One region of the Paenibacillus sp. FSL H7-0357 genome, then DNA from elsewhere that is predicted to be linked to it. Evidence: a T-box and tRNA genes for the amino acid it is inferred to sense, from the RefSeq annotation. Region 1 holds a T-box; the other regions hold tRNA genes.
What was found. The T-box of region 1 lies ahead of metG (methionine--tRNA ligase). A T-box ahead of a tRNA ligase gene usually reads a tRNA of that ligase, here a tRNA-Met.
Positions count from the first base shown of each region.

Region 2: it has a tRNA-Met gene. The T-box ahead of metG (methionine--tRNA ligase) is inferred to sense a tRNA for this amino acid. The anticodon was not compared.
Region 3: it has a tRNA-Met gene. The T-box ahead of metG (methionine--tRNA ligase) is inferred to sense a tRNA for this amino acid. The anticodon was not compared.

Region 1 covers NZ_CP009241.1:3,269,320-3,273,924, reverse strand. Annotated here, with positions in the region: gene H70357_RS14110 (DUF3892 domain-containing protein) at 49-285, opposite strand; gene H70357_RS14105 (GNAT family N-acetyltransferase) at 371-814, opposite strand; gene H70357_RS14100 (hypothetical protein) at 897-1,112, opposite strand; T-box leader at 1,271-1,536, shown strand; gene metG (methionine--tRNA ligase) at 1,767-3,431, shown strand; gene H70357_RS14090 (hypothetical protein) at 3,652-4,053, shown strand; partial or broken gene H70357_RS14085 (aldo/keto reductase) at 4,338-4,586, opposite strand.
Region 2 covers NZ_CP009241.1:6,593,425-6,598,029, reverse strand. Annotated here, with positions in the region: rRNA gene H70357_RS29140 (23S ribosomal RNA) at 1-1,209, shown strand, start outside; tRNA gene H70357_RS29135 (tRNA-Asn) at 1,272-1,347, shown strand; tRNA gene H70357_RS29130 (tRNA-Ser) at 1,351-1,443, shown strand; tRNA gene H70357_RS29125 (tRNA-Glu) at 1,461-1,535, shown strand; tRNA gene H70357_RS29120 (tRNA-Val) at 1,591-1,666, shown strand; tRNA gene H70357_RS29115 (tRNA-Met) at 1,700-1,776, shown strand; tRNA gene H70357_RS29110 (tRNA-Asp) at 1,781-1,858, shown strand; tRNA gene H70357_RS29105 (tRNA-Phe) at 1,882-1,957, shown strand; tRNA gene H70357_RS29100 (tRNA-Thr) at 1,976-2,051, shown strand; tRNA gene H70357_RS29095 (tRNA-Tyr) at 2,057-2,142, shown strand; tRNA gene H70357_RS29090 (tRNA-Trp) at 2,148-2,221, shown strand; tRNA gene H70357_RS29085 (tRNA-His) at 2,246-2,321, shown strand; tRNA gene H70357_RS29080 (tRNA-His) at 2,368-2,443, shown strand; tRNA gene H70357_RS29075 (tRNA-Gln) at 2,463-2,537, shown strand; tRNA gene H70357_RS29070 (tRNA-Gly) at 2,542-2,616, shown strand; tRNA gene H70357_RS29065 (tRNA-Cys) at 2,623-2,696, shown strand; tRNA gene H70357_RS29060 (tRNA-Leu) at 2,732-2,813, shown strand; gene H70357_RS29055 (CynX/NimT family MFS transporter) at 4,025-4,605, opposite strand, start outside.
Region 3 covers NZ_CP009241.1:920,355-924,959, forward strand. Annotated here, with positions in the region: rRNA gene H70357_RS04060 (23S ribosomal RNA) at 1-1,217, shown strand, start outside; rRNA gene rrf (5S ribosomal RNA) at 1,296-1,412, shown strand; tRNA gene H70357_RS04070 (tRNA-Ile) at 1,470-1,546, shown strand; tRNA gene H70357_RS04075 (tRNA-Asn) at 1,550-1,625, shown strand; tRNA gene H70357_RS04080 (tRNA-Ser) at 1,630-1,722, shown strand; tRNA gene H70357_RS04085 (tRNA-Glu) at 1,741-1,812, shown strand; tRNA gene H70357_RS04090 (tRNA-Val) at 1,819-1,894, shown strand; tRNA gene H70357_RS04095 (tRNA-Met) at 1,978-2,054, shown strand; tRNA gene H70357_RS04100 (tRNA-Asp) at 2,059-2,136, shown strand; tRNA gene H70357_RS04105 (tRNA-Gln) at 2,249-2,323, shown strand; tRNA gene H70357_RS04110 (tRNA-Lys) at 2,333-2,408, shown strand; tRNA gene H70357_RS04115 (tRNA-Leu) at 2,423-2,506, shown strand; tRNA gene H70357_RS04120 (tRNA-Gly) at 2,514-2,588, shown strand; tRNA gene H70357_RS04125 (tRNA-Arg) at 2,599-2,675, shown strand; tRNA gene H70357_RS04130 (tRNA-Pro) at 2,689-2,762, shown strand; tRNA gene H70357_RS04135 (tRNA-Gly) at 2,775-2,845, shown strand; gene H70357_RS04140 (IS3 family transposase) at 2,916-3,869, opposite strand; gene H70357_RS37020 (transposase) at 3,752-4,093, opposite strand; gene H70357_RS04150 (DUF2569 family protein) at 4,355-4,605, shown strand, end outside.

The DNA.
Region 1 (4,605 bases):
GCAGTGTCAACTGACACTGCCTGTCCGGCTGTTCTTATCTATGCGGTTTTAGAACTGCGGCAGCTGATCCAGATTATTCGTGGGATCGCCATCCGCATCGCCACGGATGTATAGTTCGCCATCTCTGCCTTTGAACACATTCACTCCGGCTATACTTCCCGCTTGAACCTCCTGCAGCGCCTGCTGGTAGTCCAGTACTCGTCCTGAAGAGGTCTGGAACTTCATCAGATCACCGTCACCGTTTCTTTGGGCCGCTGTAAACCGTTCGCGTTCATTGTTCATCACTTAGGATCTACTCCTTCGCGCTTGGATTGGCCATTAGGCTCAACTCTAGCTTGCCCCGCTAACGAAAGAATATGTACTTTGAGGTTTACAGCGTTTTCTGCATTCTCACATGCAAAATACCTGCATCATAGAATGGCTCTGGAGAGATCACTTCATACCCCAGTTTGTTATAAAAGGCTTCCGCCTGGCATTGTCCATCAAGGATGGATGATTCGAGGCCCAGCTCACGGGCAAGCTCCTCCAGCGCCAACAGCAGGATACGCCCGTATCCCTTGCTGCGGTAGTCTTTGTCGACTGCGATACGCTGCATTTTCGCAGTGCCTGCTTTATAATAAATCAATCTTCCGGTAGCTACCGGGAGACCCTCATCCATCAGCAAGATATGATGCACATTGTCGCCGATTGCATCATACTCATCAATTTCCTCTTCTTCCGGTACCTTTTGCTCTTCAACAAATACTTTTTTGCGGATGTCCAGTCCCATCTGGAGCTGTTCATCTGTCGTTACATGTACGATTTCCGCCGCCATACTTCCACAGGTCTCCTCTCTTAATATAAAAACGATAGTTGACCCATTATACAGAATTTTCATTACTCTGTGAAGAGCGCCATTATTCGACCGAATAGACCTCAGTGGAAATCGAGCGGTCGTATACATCCTCCAATACAGGCGATAAAGGGCTGTCTAAACCTTCAGGCTTTCCATCCAAGCCAGTCATGCTCTGGATCTCCACAACACTCGGCGCCTGATAGGACGAAGCACATCCAACTGCCGTCAGGAGCAGCATTAAACACACTACCGCTTCCCATATCTTAATTCTGCGCATCTCTTTCCCTCCTATCGTCTTCTGCTCTACACAGCTTTGACGATTCGTGAGGTTATTAAACTGATTAGCGGTCTTTGTGAATCCAGATTCAAAAACCACATTAAACGCTTGACTTTTACCGCGTTCCTCACGTAAGATAACCATTAATTAGGATAACCACAAAAGCTAAGAAGAGAAAGAGTACCTTGGCCAATCTTTCACAGAGAGCTCCAGCCGCTGAAAAGGAGCAAAGAAAATCCAAGGGAATATGGTCTCTGAGCTGCGCATCGAACCCCTCCAGGAGGGTTGTAGGCTGCGCCGGAACCCGCATCCGTTATCGTGCTAGGGTATACCCGCGAACAGCGGACGTACCTGAAGAGGTGAATGCCGCAAGGCATTGATGAAGTTGGGTGGTAACACGTGAGCACAGGCTCTCGTCCCTTTTGGGGACGGGAGTCTTTTTTGTTGCCCAAAAATGCTCCCGGAGCGAGTTTTGTTCGATGGGAAATCCGGGAGTAACACTCACAAAACTTGAGCATATGCTTCCGAAGCGAGTTTTGTTCGAAGGACAATCTGGGAGTAACGCTCACAAAACTTGAGCATATGCTTTCGAAGCGAGTTTTGTTCGAAGGACAATCTGGGAGTAACGCTCACAAAACTTTAGGAGGAGATAAAATGTCCAATATCTTTATCGGAGGGGCGTGGCCTTACGCCAATGGCTCTCTGCATCTGGGAAGACTGGCAAGCATTCTGCCCGGTGACATTCTGGCCCGCTACCACCGGGCTAAAGGTGATCAGGTGCTGTATGTGTCCGGCAGCGATTGCCATGGAACACCGGTTGCTGTCCAGGCAGCCAAACAGGGCGTAACGCCGGGCGAATTCGCCGACTGCTATCATGAGGAATTTGTGGAATGCTTCGGCAAGCTTGGTTTTACTTACGATTTATACACGCGCACAGATCAGGAAACCCACCACACGGTCGTTCGTGAGCTGTTTCTTAAACTTCTGGACAACGGGCACCTGTACAAAAAGACAACGCTCCAGTGCTACTGCGAGCAGGATCAGAGGTTTCTACCCGACCGGTACGTGGAGGGAACGTGTCCGGTCTGCGGGCAGCAGGCACGCGGCGATCAGTGCGATTACTGCTCCACCCTGCTCGACCCGTCTGATCTGCTGGACAGATCCTGTAAAATCTGCGGAACCCCTCCGGTGCTGCGGCCTACAGAGCATTACTATCTTTCACTTTCGAGCTATCAAAAGGAACTGGCAGACTATGCGGAATCATCTCGGGGCTGGAGGGATAATGCCGTCCGGTTGACTCAGCGTTATCTGCAAGAGGGACTTCAAGACCGCGCGGCTACCCGTGATCTCGATTGGGGCGTGGATGTGCCGGCAGACGGATTTACCGGCAAAAAAATCTATGTATGGATCGAAGCGGTCAGCGGCTATCTGTCCGCCAGCAAGCAGTGGGCCGCAGAGACAGGAAACCGTTGGGAGGATTTCTGGCTGGAGAATCGCGACAGCGTCGATGAGGATGGCAAGACAACCGCTTATTATGTGCATGGGAAAGACAACGTGCCTTTTCATAGTCTGATTTGGCCGGGTATACTATTGGGAGTGGGCGGACTGCATTTGCCTGACCGTCTGTTTGCCTGCGAATACATGACGCTGGAAGGTCAGAAATTCTCTACCAGCCGCAACTGGGCGGTCTGGTTACCGGATATTCTCAGCCGCTATCAGCCGGATTCAATCCGGTACTTCCTGATTGCGAACGGCCCCGAGAAACGTGATACCGACTTCTCCTGGAGGGAGTTCATCCACAGCCATAATGGCGAGCTGCTCGGCGCCTTCGGCAATTTTGTAAACCGCAGCCTGGCCTTCATAAATAAAGCCTTCGGGGGTTGTGTGCCGGACGGAATACTGGAACCTAAGTGGAGAGCGAACTTCGACACCTTATACACCGAAGCCGGCAGGCTGATCGAATCCGGGCGTTTTAAGGAGGGTCTGGAGTTTATCTTTGGTTATATTCGCCAAGCCAATAAATACTTTGATGAACAGAAACCCTGGCTGCAGATCAAAGAAGACCGCAATGCCTGCGGAGATACCCTCTACACCTGCGTACAGATCATTGCTAATCTGGCTAATCTGCTGAATCCGTTCATTCCTTTTTCCTGTGATGAGCTCCGTACCTTCTTGTCCCTTGATGAGGCTGGATGGCAGCAGTCCTCTGTTCCGGCAGGACAGACCATCAATGAACTGAAGCTGCTCTTCGAACGCATTGATACTGTACGGATTGAAGAGGAAACAGCCCGGCTGGAGAGCCAGATGCTAAGTAACTAATCCTTATAATACCTGCTGGCCATATGGCGGAGGATGAGTTTATTATGTAGGAGGCAGCCTCCGCCTGTAAGTTCCGCTTATATTCGGGATGAATTCAATTCTATTTAAAGGTGAAACTATGAGAAAAACTCTAACTCTAGTTCCAATATTATGTATATTGCTTTTTCTGCCTTCTTCTTCTTTTCTAATGAAGCATTCCTTTCGTAGCGCCGACTGGGGAATGAGCATTACCGAGGTGAGGGAAAGCGAAACGTTGGATTTTAAAGAGCTCGGTGATGGTACTCTAAAGATTCTGCAATATAAATATCCGTCACCGGAATTTGACGATGCTTGGGTGTACTATTTGTTCCCGGAACAGCAGAACCACAAGTTAGGCGGCGCCGGTTACATCTATTATATACAGGATCAAGAGGCCAGAGCAGCACTCGTCCGGAAGCTGTCGGAGAAATACGCGGGCATCTACGGTGTAGGGCAGTATAGCAATGATGCCAATTTTCAACGGTATTACTGGAATTTACCCGACAAGAGGCTGATCATTTACAACGATTTCGGAGCAGAGGCGGCGGCTCAGTTCTACTATGATTATGAATTCATTGAAACTATCAATGCAGGAACACAATAACTGGTACCGTCTCTCCAAAAAAGCCGATTTTTCTATAGCCCGGTTGATATCGTAAGGCTGTAGAAAAAAACGGCTGTACCGCAAAAGACCACTGTATTCCTCATGCTTTCTCTAATTCTACTGGTTATCCAGGTTAATTCTGGCTAGGAAACCGCCCGCCGGCTACTGCCCCCTTCGGTGAGATGTTTTCGATTTGGGCAAGCTGTGAAGTCGTGCAGCCTTTTTGTACAGCCATCGCTTCAATCAGGGAGACGACTTCAAGGTTTTTAGTGAGTATGCGTCACCCCGAATTTGGTCGCAATTACAGCCTTATCCCTGCGCCCTTTAAGCGCCCGCCCCAGCAGCTTCTCATTACCTCCGAAACGCCCCAGCAGGTATTCCTCACCATAAAGATCTGCTGTATCAAAAAGTGTCACACCCAGCTCCAGCGATCCCCGGATCGTATCTACCGATTCTTCATTGTCCGGCATCATCATGGTTCCGAGGCCCAGAGCTGACACTTCCAGCCCTTCGTTTCCCAGTTTTCTTGTCACATATGTAGTCCCTCTTTTC
Region 2 (4,605 bases), 3.3 Mb from region 1:
CTCGGCAAAATGACCCCGTAACTTCGGGAGAAGGGGTGCCTCGGTAGGGTGAATAGCCCGAGGGGGCCGCAGTGAAAAGGCCCAAGCGACTGTTTAGCAAAAACACAGGTCTGTGCGAAGCCGCAAGGCGAAGTATACGGGCTGACGCCTGCCCGGTGCTGGAAGGTTAAGGGGAGCGGTTAGGAGTAATCCGAAGCTGTGAACCGAAGCCCCAGTAAACGGCGGCCGTAACTATAACGGTCCTAAGGTAGCGAAATTCCTTGTCAGGTAAATTCTGACCCGCACGAATGGCGTAACGACTTGGGCGCTGTCTCAACGAGAGATCCGGTGAAATTTTAATACCTGTGAAGATGCAGGTTACCCGCGACAAGACGGAAAGACCCCATGGAGCTTTACTGCAGCTTGATATTGAATTTGGGTACGATCTGTACAGGATAGGTGGGAGCCGTAGAGGCAGGAGCGCAAGCTTCTGCGGAGGCGCCGTTGGGATACCACCCTGATCGTATCTAGGTTCTAACCTGGTACCCTAATCGGGTACGGGGACCGTGTCAGGCGGGCAGTTTGACTGGGGCGGTCGCCTCCTAAAGAGTAACGGAGGCGTTCAAAGGTTCCCTCAGAATGGTTGGAAATCATTCGAAGAGTGCAAAGGCATAAGGGAGCTTGACTGCGAGACCTACAAGTCGAGCAGGGACGAAAGTCGGACTTAGTGATCCGGTGGTACCGCATGGAAGGGCCATCGCTCAACGGATAAAAGCTACCCTGGGGATAACAGGCTTATCTCCCCCAAGAGTCCACATCGACGGGGAGGTTTGGCACCTCGATGTCGGCTCATCGCATCCTGGGGCTGAAGTAGGTCCCAAGGGTTGGGCTGTTCGCCCATTAAAGCGGTACGCGAGCTGGGTTCAGAACGTCGTGAGACAGTTCGGTCCCTATCTGTCGTGGGCGCAGGAAATTTGAGAGGAGCTGTCCTTAGTACGAGAGGACCGGGATGGACGTACCGCTGGTGCATCAGTTGTTCCGCCAGGAGCATGGCTGAGTAGCTACGTACGGACGGGATAAGCGCTGAAAGCATCTAAGCGTGAAGCCCCCCTCAAGATGAGATTTCCCAATTAGTAAGACCCCTTGAAGACGACGAGGTAGATAGGTTGGAGGTGGAAGTGCAGCAATGCATGGAGCTGACCAATACTAATCGGTCGAGGGCTTATCCAAGAAGTAAGACGCAGATTCGTTTCGGATTCAGTTTTCAGGCGATCAAGCCTGATATGTAATATTCCCTGATAGCTCAGTTGGTAGAGCACTCGACTGTTAATCGAGTTGTCACAGGTTCGAGTCCTGTTCGGGGAGCCATATGGAGAGGTGTCCGAGTTTGGCCGAAGGAGCACGATTGGAAATCGTGTAGGCGCCACAAGCGTCTCGAGGGTTCGAATCCCTCTCTCTCCGCCACAATTTTTTACAGGTATGGCCCGTTGGTCAAGGGGTTAAGACACCTCCCTTTCACGGAGGTAACATGGGTTCGAATCCCATACGGGTCACCATTTCTTCACTTGATTTCATCTAGTGAAATTGCTACAATAACAATTGTTCGTTTATGGAGGCTTAGCTCAGCTGGGAGAGCATCTGCCTTACAAGCAGAGGGTCGGGGGTTCGATCCCCTCAGCCTCCACCATTGTAACTTTTAAATGAATACTTTTCTTACTGACGCGGGGTGGAGCAGCCCGGTAGCTCGTCGGGCTCATAACCCGAAGGCCGCAGGTTCAAATCCTGCCCCCGCAACCAATTTGGAACCGTGGTGTAGTTGGCCTAACATGCCTGCCTGTCACGCAGGAGATCGCGGGTTCGAATCCCGTCGGTTCCGCCATCAATACCTTAACAAACTTATATGGCTCGGTAGCTCAGTCGGTAGAGCAAAGGACTGAAAATCCTTGTGTCGGGGGTTCGATTCCCTCCCGCGCCACCATTTTCTTTAACTGAATATGCCGGTGTAGCTCAATTGGTAGAGCAACTGACTTGTAATCAGTAGGTTGGGGGTTCAAGTCCTCTCGCCGGCACCATCTGTGGAGGCTTAGCGAAGTGGCCAAACGCATCAGACTGTAAATCTGCTCACGTACGTGTTCGGTGGTTCGAATCCATCAGCCTCCACCATCTTTAGGGGCATAGTTTAAAGGTAGAACAACGGTCTCCAAAACCGTTGGTGTGGGTTCAATTCCTGCTGCCCCTGCCAATGAAAATTTTAAAGCTTAATATGGCGACCGTGGCGAAGGGGTTAACGCACCGGATTGTGGTTCCGGCATTCGTGGGTTCGAGACCCATCGGTCGCCCCATTTCTTTAAAACAGGATTGGCAAATTGTTAGTAACAGCTTCATATGGCGACTGTGGCGAAGGGGTTAACGCACCGGATTGTGGTTCCGGCATTCGTGGGTTCGAGACCCATCAGTCGCCCCATTTTTTTCTAAAATGTTATTGGGGATTAGCCAAGCGGTAAGGCAACGGACTTTGACTCCGTCATGCATAGGTTCAAATCCTATATCCCCAGCCATTTTGCGGACGTGGCTCAGCGGTAGAGCATCGCCTTGCCAAGGCGAGGGTCGCGGGTTCGATTCCCGTCGTCCGCTCCATTTTGTGGCGCCATAGCCAAGTGGTAAGGCAAAGCTCTGCAAAAGCTTTATCCCCAGTTCGAGTCTGGGTGGCGCCTCCATTATTTTTTGAACTGATTGTTATCATTATCTATACGCCGGCGTGGCGGAATGGCAGACGCGCTCGACTCAAAATCGAGTGGGAAACCGTGGAGGTTCGAGTCCTCTCGCCGGTACCAACTACAACCTTTAGAAGTCCATTGATATTATATCAATGGACTTTTTTGTGTATTTATTAAGTGCAAAATCGAACTAAACAGCTGCCTCGCTGTGTATATACTATGACAGTTATTCAACAAGCCATATTTAGAAGCCGTTTTATAATCCTTTTTTCTCTTGCAGGTGGCCTGCTATCATACCCGATCCTCCTTCGGTTAGCAGCCCACAATCCTACCATTTATACTAAATTACAGCATATTAAAACATGATTCAATGCGTTAAAGTGTTGAAGTTATTTGTCATATCTAATTGCTGCGAATACATCAATGATCGGAGGTAGGCAATAATTTGAATTTTGGGTATCTTGTATGCTCGTCCGATTTTAAAGTGAGGGATTCGATTCGCTTGTAGCGGTGGGCCGAGCGCATAATAACAAGGCATTACTATGCTTTCATCTCCATAAGGTGAAGGATAAGTGTTATTTCAAGCTGCTGATGGTAAGTCAGCATCATAGCTTCAACGTTATGACGAAGCTCTCCCTCATCCGAGCGGGCTGCCCCCAATACCGTGACGTTGGCCGGGCAGAAGTATCATAATCCCCTTCTCTGGTTATGGCGATTCATCCGACCACAGGATGATTTTAGCCGGAGCAGTGGTCGCTCAAGCCCCGTTTTGGGACTGTCACAGCGCTTCCGCTTCGTCGCTTCTGGTTTTCATATGATGATTGCTTCCTGTTATATAAATGGGGATTAGGAGAGTAAAGGGCAACTGTTTCCTGAAAATTTTCTCAAAATAGATTAAAATAGAGTGTGTGAAAACAAGAACTGGCCCTGTGTAGTAAGATACACAGAGCCAGTCCCTTTTTTATGCGTAGTGACTAAGATCTAAGCGACGAACTACCATGATCTAGGCAATCGTCATCTGCTGTTTGCACGCCGGTTCCATTTCATTTTGCGTACTTAATAATAACTGGCTCATAACGAGCAATTAAATGCTGATAACCTCCATCAGAATAGGCTTTAAATTGGGTTGGGAAATTCGTATATTGGCTAGCAACGCTCTCTAATTTGTCTGAGCTCGCTTTCTGCAAGTGATCCGAAGGCAGCGGCGAAGCCTTCTTACTTGGCTCGAAGCTGGCGCAGCACAAGCACACCAAAGTGCGTGCCTGTATACTTGTCTTTCATGTTAGAATGAATGTGAATCTTGTGTTTAAGTCCTTTATATCATGGACTTACTTCGCAGAACCAACAAATTGATTTCTAGCCGCACCTAGACCAACGATACCGAGTAGAGCAGAAGCGCCAACCAATATCAGGAGTGGAACGCTCCAACTATGACTGGCATCATGCAAGTATCCAATCAGCGCTGGGCCAATTGCTGCTAGTAGATATCCGATGGATTGGGCCATGCCCGATAATTCAGCCGCCTGATGGGCACTTTGGGTACGCAAGCCGAAAAACATCATGGACAAGCCAAAGGCAAAGCCCGCTCCAATTCCAAGAATAATAACCCAAAACAGAACCAGATGGATACTGCTATAGAGAAGTCCAAGTGTTCCGATCAAAAGTAGAATTGTTGTAATAACCACTAACAACCGTTGGTTAGACATGCGACCAGCCATAACTGGAACGATAAATGCAAAGGGGAGCGAAGCCATAATCAGAACCGAGAGAAACCAGCCGGATTGACTTGAACTGATGCCTTGATCTTTTAGTATTTCAGGCAGCCATGCCACCAGCACATAAAAAATGGCCGATTGTATTCCCATAAAAAGAGTCACCTGCCAAGCCAATGGAGAGCGCCATATATTGA
Region 3 (4,605 bases), 2.3 Mb from region 1:
TTAAGGAACTCGGCAAAATGACCCCGTAACTTCGGGAGAAGGGGTGCCTCGGTAGGGTGAATAGCCCGAGGGGGCCGCAGTGAAAAGGCCCAAGCGACTGTTTAGCAAAAACACAGGTCTGTGCGAAGCCGCAAGGCGAAGTATACGGGCTGACGCCTGCCCGGTGCTGGAAGGTTAAGGGGAGCGGTTAGGAGTAATCCGAAGCTGTGAACCGAAGCCCCAGTAAACGGCGGCCGTAACTATAACGGTCCTAAGGTAGCGAAATTCCTTGTCAGGTAAATTCTGACCCGCACGAATGGCGTAACGACTTGGGCGCTGTCTCAACGAGAGATCCGGTGAAATTTTAATACCTGTGAAGATGCAGGTTACCCGCGACAAGACGGAAAGACCCCATGGAGCTTTACTGCAGCTTGATATTGAATTTGGGTACGATCTGTACAGGATAGGTGGGAGCCGTAGAGGCAGGAGCGCAAGCTTCTGCGGAGGCGCCGTTGGGATACCACCCTGATCGTATCTAGGTTCTAACCTAGTGCCCTAATCGGGTACGGGGACCGTGTCAGGCGGGCAGTTTGACTGGGGCGGTCGCCTCCTAAAGAGTAACGGAGGCGTTCAAAGGTTCCCTCAGAATGGTTGGAAATCATTCGAAGAGTGCAAAGGCATAAGGGAGCTTGACTGCGAGACCAACAAGTCGAGCAGGGACGAAAGTCGGACTTAGTGATCCGGTGGTACCGCATGGAAGGGCCATCGCTCAACGGATAAAAGCTACCCTGGGGATAACAGGCTTATCTCCCCCAAGAGTCCACATCGACGGGGAGGTTTGGCACCTCGATGTCGGCTCATCGCATCCTGGGGCTGAAGTAGGTCCCAAGGGTTGGGCTGTTCGCCCATTAAAGCGGTACGCGAGCTGGGTTCAGAACGTCGTGAGACAGTTCGGTCCCTATCTGTCGTGGGCGCAGGAAATTTGAGAGGAGCTGTCCTTAGTACGAGAGGACCGGGATGGACGTACCGCTGGTGCATCAGTTGTTCCGCCAGGAGCATGGCTGAGTAGCTACGTACGGACGGGATAAGCGCTGAAAGCATCTAAGCGTGAAGCCCCCCTCAAGATGAGATTTCCCAATTAGTAAGACCCCTTGAAGACGACGAGGTAGATAGGTTGGAGGTGGAAGTGCAGCAATGCATGGAGCTGACCAATACTAATCGGTCGAGGGCTTATCCAACTAGTAAAGACGCAGATTCGTTTCGGATTCAGTTTTCAGGAATTAAGGTTCCTGAAGCATTTACGCTGTAAATGCCCGTTTGGTGGCGATAGCGGAGGGGTTCCACGCGTACCCATCCCGAACACGACCGTTAAGCCCTCCAGCGCCGATGGTACTTGGACCGAAGGGTCCTGGGAGAGTAGGACGCCGCCAAGCGGACAACCACACACACTGTGGTATTTTTTTTGCCCTTAATATTTGTATACGGTAGAAGGGCCTTTAGCTCAGCTGGTTAGAGCGCACCCCTGATAAGGGTGAGGTCGGTGGTTCGAGTCCACTAAGGCCCACCATTTTCCCTGATAGCTCAGTTGGTAGAGCACTCGACTGTTAATCGAGTTGTCACAGGTTCGAGTCCTGTTCGGGGAGCCATTATGGAGAGGTGTCCGAGTTTGGCCGAAGGAGCACGATTGGAAATCGTGTAGGCGCCACAAGCGTCTCGAGGGTTCGAATCCCTCTCTCTCCGCCACAAATTTTCAACAAGCATGGCCCGTTGGTCAAGGGGTTAAGACACCTCCCTTTCACGGAGGTAACATGGGTTCGAATCCCATACGGGTCATATCATGGAGGCTTAGCTCAGCTGGGAGAGCATCTGCCTTACAAGCAGAGGGTCGGGGGTTCGATCCCCTCAGCCTCCACCATAACATTTCCCTAAGAAGCTGAAGCTTCGCAATGGATTCCAGGTGTTTTTCTGGGACCGAAAGGGAACAATAACTTTTACTGACGCGGGGTGGAGCAGCCCGGTAGCTCGTCGGGCTCATAACCCGAAGGCCGCAGGTTCAAATCCTGCCCCCGCAACCAATTTGGAACCGTGGTGTAGTTGGCCTAACATGCCTGCCTGTCACGCAGGAGATCGCGGGTTCGAATCCCGTCGGTTCCGCCATTAGTATGGCATCAGGGATCAGAAGTATAAGCTTCGCAAGAATTACTTTGCAATCTCGCAACGAAGTGCAGAGTATCCGCCCTGTTCCGTGTTTTTAGCTAATTATAAATATTGGGGATTAGCCAAGCGGTAAGGCAACGGACTTTGACTCCGTCATGCATAGGTTCAAATCCTATATCCCCAGCCATTTTCATGAGAGCCATTAGCTCAGTTGGTAGAGCACCTGACTTTTAATCAGGGTGTCGAAGGTTCGAGTCCTTCATGGCTCACCATTTCTTTAAAGTGTGCGCGTGTGGCGGAATGGCAGACGCACCAGACTTAGGATCTGGCGTTTTACGACGTGGGGGTTCAAGTCCCTTCACGCGCACCATGTTTTTGCGGACGTGGCTCAGCGGTAGAGCATCGCCTTGCCAAGGCGAGGGTCGCGGGTTCGATTCCCGTCGTCCGCTCCATATAGATTTTGCGCCCTTAGCTCAGCTGGATAGAGCGTTTGACTACGAATCAAAAGGCCGGGAGTTCGAATCTCTCAGGGCGCGCCATTTTTAATATTAACGGGATGTAGCTCAGCTTGGTAGAGCACCTGGTTTGGGACCAGGGGGTCGCATGTTCAAATCGTGTCATCCCGATTGTACACCTATGCGGGTGTAGTTCAATGGTAGAACTTCAGCCTTCCAAGCTGATAGCGTGGGTTCGATTCCCATCACCCGCTTAACAGAATAAACCACAAAAAAAGCCTGCGATATGGTCATACCCCTGTCAAGAAGACAGATGAAAAAAAGCTAAGCAGCCAGCGCGTGCCGATACTCGATCGGCGCGCGCTGTTTGAGTTTCGCCTGGAAACGTTGGTAATTATAAAAGTAGATATACTCCTCGACGGCTTGATGAATCTCTGCTTCTGACTTAAACTGGTGAAGGTACAACTTTTCTGTCTTCAGATGCGAAAAGAAGGATTCGATGCAGGCGTTATCTAGGCAGGTTGCTTTGCGAGAGTGGCTGCCCTTGACGCTGAATGCCTCTAATCGTGTGTTGTACGCCTGAGACGTGTATTGGAAGCCTTGGTCCGAATGGAGTACGGCTTCAGACACGTCTCTTTTTCGTGTCCACTGTTCAACTGTATCCAGGACGAGTTTTACGTCGTTTCGCTCTGAGATCTGCCAGGCCACAATTTCATTGTTAAACAGGTCCTGAATGGCGGACAGATAATAAAAGCGCGTGCCGTCTGAGATATACGTAATGTCGGTTACCAGCTTCTGTTGAGGAGCTGTCGCATGAAACTGGCGCTTTAATCGGTTAGGATAGACCACGGAAGGAGCATAGCTCGAGCGATTCCTTTTCTTTCGAATGACCGACTGGATCGACAGTTCTTTCATGAGCCGCCACACCTTCTTGTGGTTGACGAGGTAGCCGGCCTCCCACAGGGCTGTTCGCATTCGAGGATATCCAAAATAGGGATGGGCTAAGTGAACGGCCACCATATGCTCTTTAATTGCGTGCTCCTGCGCATGGGCTTCAATCCGCTGAGCCTGTGTACCTCGCCACTTGTAGTAGTTTGCTCGAGATACACCTGCAATAGCTAATAGGCGGGTAACGCCATGCTGGTCACGTAGCTCTTCGATTACGGCGTATTTGTCTTGTAGCCCGAACTTCGCTCCGTTAACAGATTTGGATACCGCTTTTTTAAGTAATCCACCTGTGCCTTCAAGTAATCTCGTTCTTCTTCGATACTGGCAAATGTAGTACGAGGACGTCCTTTCAAAGGGTTTGTTGTACCCTTACGTGTATCAAATGGCTCTCCAATCCGATATTTCTTTACCCATACTTTAAGCTGGGTACAACTCGCAATCCCCAACCTTTCTGCGACTACCTTGTAGCTCTCTACTCCTTTAAGATAGGTTTGAATAGCCTCTACCTTGAATTCCTCTGAGTACGATTGAAATACTTGTCCCTTTTTCGCCATACAAAAACCCCCTCCAAGTTCACTCATTTCCTCATGTTAACACAGGAGGTTTTTTACGAGTGTCTACTTGAAGGGGATAATACCAATATGCAAGGCTTTTTTTGTGCTGTGTGCTCAAGAGTCATGCAGCAGCTACAGTCTAGTGAAATTAGGAAAGTTAGAGTGGGACAATACTATACATAATAAGTTCCAATAAACCGATTATAAGTTATAATTGCCCATTTTTTCATGGGATAGTAATAAAGTTGAAGGGACGTAGTAATGGTGGATTCGAAATTCAATTTAGATGCATTATCGGGCAGTTCTATTTCAAACGATACAGAGATACATAAAGCGTATGGGCATCAAGGTTTTGGGGGCTGGCTCATTTTTTTTCAAATCAGCATTTGGCTGGGATTCATACTAGTGATATTTAAATTTTCAAAGGATTTAGTTTTGGATGAATTTTCATCAATAATGAAAGTAACAGAGAAAAGCTGGGAGTTATCGCCAGAATATGTTTTTTCTCATTG